DNA from 2 places in the Streptomyces sp. NPDC048411 genome. Region 2 is predicted to be linked to the other one. Evidence: riboswitches for the same ligand, from Rfam matches in the RefSeq annotation. Region 2 holds a riboswitch; the other holds the start of a gene.
What was found. A riboswitch is a leader RNA that binds a small molecule or an ion and turns the genes downstream of it on or off. The one in region 2 is predicted to bind glycine.
Positions count from the first base shown of each region.

Region 1 (2,193 bases), on a different contig from region 2:
TCGGCGCGCTCGGCGGCGGCCTCCAGGGCCTTCCGGCCGACGAAGTCGCCCTCCTTCTCGAACTTCACGACCCGGCCGAGACCGGCGTCGAACGGGGTCAGCTCGGTGGTCAGCTCGTGCCCGTACAGCGGCATGCCCGCCTCCAGGCGCAGCGTGTCGCGGCAGGACAGACCGCACGGGATCAGGCCACGGGAGGCGCCCGCTGCCGTGAGGGCCTGCCAGAGCTGCTCTGCGTGCTCGGGGGCGACGAACAGCTCGAAGCCGTCCTCGCCGGTGTAACCGGTACGGGCGATGAGCGCGGGCACACCGGCGACGGTGCCGGGCAGGCCCGCGTAGTACTTCAGACCGTCCAGGTCGGCGTCGGTGACCGAGGCCAGGATGGCGGGGGACTCGGGGCCCTGGACGGCGAGCAGCGCGTACGCGTCGCGGTCGTCGCGCACCTCGGCGTCGAACCCGTCGGCGCGGGCAGTCAGCGCGTCCAGCACGATCTGGGCGTTCCCGGCGTTGGCGACGACCATGTACTCGGTCTCGCCCAGCCGGTAGACGATCAGGTCGTCCAGGATGCCGCCGTCCTCGGCACAGATCATCGTGTAGCGGGCGCGGCCGACGGCTACGGTGCCGATGTTGCCGACCAGCGCGAAGTTCAGGAACGCCGCGGCCTGCGGGCCGGTGACGGTGATCTCACCCATGTGCGACAGGTCGAAGAGACCCGCCTTCGTGCGCACCGCGTTGTGCTCGTCGCGCTCACTGGTGTAGCGCAGCGGCATGTCCCAGCCGGCGAAGTCGGTCATGGTCGCGCCCAGCGAGCGATGCAGGGCGTCGAGGGCGGTGAGGCGGGGGGCGTTGCTCATAGGTGTGGCTCCCAGGGCATGACGACGAGGACGATCCCCTCCCCATCTGTCATCGGAACCTGAGAGGTTCGCCGAGAGACCCCGGGGGGTTCGGCTTGCACCTTGGGTGGAGCCGCGGGGCGACTCGCTTTTCAGATCTGCCTCATCCACGCGGTACGGGGCCTGAGAGATTCAAGGGAGGATCTTGCTCCTTCGGCGCCCGGCACACACTGTGGCCGGAGCTCTCCCGCGCGGATTCAAGCGGCCTTTATGCAGTTGGCCGGGTCATCATCGCACGCATTCCGGAAGAGTGGGGCGTCGGTACCCGATGCACGGAACAAGTAGTGGGACGGTTGTCTCGCATTACCTTTTCTTTACACTTCTTGGGCAGACGTGGGTGACCCGACAGGGGGAGGGCGATGACGTTGCAGCGGTACGCGACGACCGCGGGGGTCGCGCACGGCGCGATGCCCGCGCAGCCGGGAGCACGCGCCCGGGAATTGCCCGGCACGCATGCACCCGTCGTGCGGGACCTGCGCGAGCGCGCCGGGCGCAGCCCGCGCGGGCTCCATTTCGCGACAGGCGATGTGGTGGTGGTCTCCGGGCTGCCCGGAGGCGGAAAGTCGACACTGATCCGGCGGGCTGTGGCCGTACGGGCCATCGACTCCCAGGACACCCGGGACCGCTGGGCGCAGCGGGTGCCCCGCTTACTCCCGTACGCCCTCTACCGCCCGCTGGTCCGCGTCGCCCATTACTGGGGACTCTGGCGGGCGCTGTGCTCCGGTGAGTCCGTCGTCGTCCACGACTGCGGGACCCAGGCATGGGTGCGGGGCTGGCTGGCCCGGCACGCCCGGCGCTGCGGCCGCACGCTGCATCTCGTGCTGCTCGACGTCACCTCCCAGGAGGCCAGGGAGGGCCAGCGCGAGCGTGGGCGCGGAGTCTCCGGATACGCCTTCGCCCGGCACCGCAGGGCCGTCGGCCGGCTGCTGCGGGACACCGAGGCGGGCGACCTGCCGCTCGGCTGCTCCTCGGCGGTGCTGCTGGACCGGGAGGCGGCCGGGATGCTGGCGTGCATCACGTTCGTCGACGCCCGAGGGGCGGGACTGCCCTGAGGGTCCTTCTTTTCGGATCAGGCCCCGCGCGCCCCGCATGATCCGCGCAGGAGAGGCGCCGGTAGCCGGTCGTCCGTCAGCGCGGAGGGGCGCGCCGGAGTTACTGTTCTGCGGCAAGGCTTGGGTGAGAAGGGGAAGCAGCGCAGTGGACATTCCGGCACCGGTCCAGAACCATCCGCAGAGCGGATGGCCGGCCAATGAGCTCGAAGAGGTGCTGGTTGCCTCGCTCGGCAGCCCGGAGGCGGGCGGCC
Region 1 covers NZ_JBEZKL010000006.1:755-2,947, reverse strand. The annotation lists gene gcvT (glycine cleavage system aminomethyltransferase GcvT) at 1-851, opposite strand, end outside; glycine riboswitch at 993-1,090, opposite strand; gene AB0915_RS03855 (AAA family ATPase) at 1,250-1,942, shown strand; gene AB0915_RS03850 (enhanced serine sensitivity protein SseB) at 2,088-2,193, shown strand, end outside.
Region 1: it holds a riboswitch for glycine, as region 2 does, so the genes downstream of both, gcvT (glycine cleavage system aminomethyltransferase GcvT) here and gcvP (aminomethyl-transferring glycine dehydrogenase) in region 2, are expected to answer to the same signal.

Region 2 (2,193 bases):
CGCCGACTACACGCAGGAGGATCTCTTCGCCCAGGCAGCCGGTGAGCGGGCCGCGCCAGAGGTCCCCGCCCGTGAGGAACAGGGCGCGGGCGGCCACGGGGACGAGCCGGCGGACGGGGCGCAGGAGCAGGAGACCGCCGAACAGCTCGCGGCCCGGCGCTGGCCCGCCGGGCACGACGTATGCCATGACACCTTCGGCCACGGCTGGGTGCAGGGCAGTGGGGTGGGCCGGGTGACCGTGCGGTTCGAGGAACCCGGGTCGCCGCCCGGACGGGTGCGGACGTTCCGTGTCGACGATCCGGAGCTGCAGCCTGCCGATTCGCTTCCGCTGGTGAGTGATCCGGCGGACTACTCGTCCTGGCCGGCCAGCCTGCCGAAGTCCCGGTCCGGGCCCGGCTCATCGGGCGGCGAGTCCAGACCGTAGTGCCGGTAGAGCTGAAGCTCCTGTTCCGGCGAGAGATGGCGGCCCACGCCGAAGTCGGGCGCGTCCTTGATCAGCGCACGGTCGAAGGGGATCCGGAGCACGTCGTCGACGAATTCGCTGGGCTCAAGCGGAACGAAGGCGTCCCTGCTGAACAGTCCGGTGCGCACGGCTGCCCACTCGGGTATGCCGGTCGCGTCGTCGAGATACACCTCGTCCACAGTTCCGATCTTGGTGCCCTTGCGGTCGAATGCCTTGCGGCCGATCAGGCTGCGCGGATCGATGTCGGTCTGCACGGTCCCTCCCATTGGTCGCGGCTACTCCACAGGCACTACGAAAGGGCAGATTCGGGCTATCGGCCACTTGAGAATTCCGTCGCGAGCCCCGCTGGTAGGCTGGTGATGGCTGCTGACCCCGTGCGGGAGAGCCTTCCGGAGCGCATCCGGCAGGCGCCGAAGGAGCAAATCCTCCCCGGAATCTCTCAGGCCCCCGTACCGCACGGACGAGGTCACTCTGGAAAGCAGGGCGGGTTTCGTGGCGGCAGCAGCCGGAACGGATCCCTCCCTCACCGACGGTGAAAGCCGGTATGCCCCAGGGCGCACCGGTGAAGCTCTCAGGTTGAGATGACAGAGGGGGAGGCCGTCCGGGCACCCGCGCCGTGGTGCCCCTCGCAGGTCGTGACAGACCAGGAGGCCTCCACCATGACCCCCCGTCGCACTCCGCTCTCCCAGCTGGAGCAGGGCATCCCCTTCGAGCAGCGCCACATCGGCCCCGATGCCGAGGCGCAGGCGAAGATGCTCGCCCAGGTCGGTTACGGCTCGCTCGACGACCTCACCGCGGCCGCAGTGCCCGATGTGATCAAGAGTGCGGAGGCGCTGCAGCTGCCGTCGGCCCGTACCGAGGCCGAGGTCCTCGCCGAGCTCCGCACCCTTGCCGACCGCAACCAGGTGCTCGCCCCGATGATCGGGCTCGGCTACTACGGCACGTTCACCCCGCCGGTGATCCTCCGCAACGTCATGGAGAATCCCGCCTGGTACACGGCCTACACGCCGTACCAGCCGGAGATCTCGCAGGGCCGCCTGGAGGCGCTGCTCAACTTCCAGACGATGGTCGCCGAGCTGACCGGGCTGCCCACCTCCGGCGCCTCGCTGCTCGACGAGGGCACCGCCGCCGCCGAGGCCATGGCGCTCGCCCGACGCGTCGGCAAGGTCAAGGACGGAGTCTTCCTGGTCGACTCCGACACCCTGCCCCAGACCATCGCCGTGATCGAGACCCGCGCCGAGCCGACCGGTGTCGAGGTCGTCGTCGCCGATCTCGCCGAGGGCATCCCCGCAGAGATCGCCGGGCGCGGTGTCTTCGGCGTGCTGCTCCAGTACCCGGGTGCCTCCGGCGCCGTCCGTGACATCAAGCCCGTCATCGAGCAGGCCCACGAGCTCGGCGCGATCGTCACCGTCGCCGCCGACCTGCTCGCCCTGACCCTGCTGACCTCGCCCGGTGACCTCGGCGCGGACATCGCCGTCGGCACCACGCAGCGCTTCGGTGTACCGATGGGCTTCGGTGGACCGCACGCCGGCTTCATGGCTGTGCGTGAGAAGTTCGCCCGCAGCCTGCCCGGCCGCCTCGTGGGTGTCTCCGTCGACGCGGACGGAAACAAGGCCTACCGCCTCGCCCTGCAGACCCGCGAGCAGCACATCCGTCGCGAGAAGGCCACCAGCAACATCTGCACCGCGCAGGTACTGCTCGCCGTGATGGCTGGGATGTACGCGGTCTAC
Region 2 covers NZ_JBEZKL010000035.1:52,439-54,631, reverse strand. The annotation lists gene AB0915_RS15400 (DNA polymerase IV) at 1-424, shown strand, start outside; gene AB0915_RS15395 (PRC-barrel domain-containing protein) at 349-729, opposite strand; glycine riboswitch at 831-928, shown strand; gene gcvP (aminomethyl-transferring glycine dehydrogenase) at 1,123-2,193, shown strand, end outside.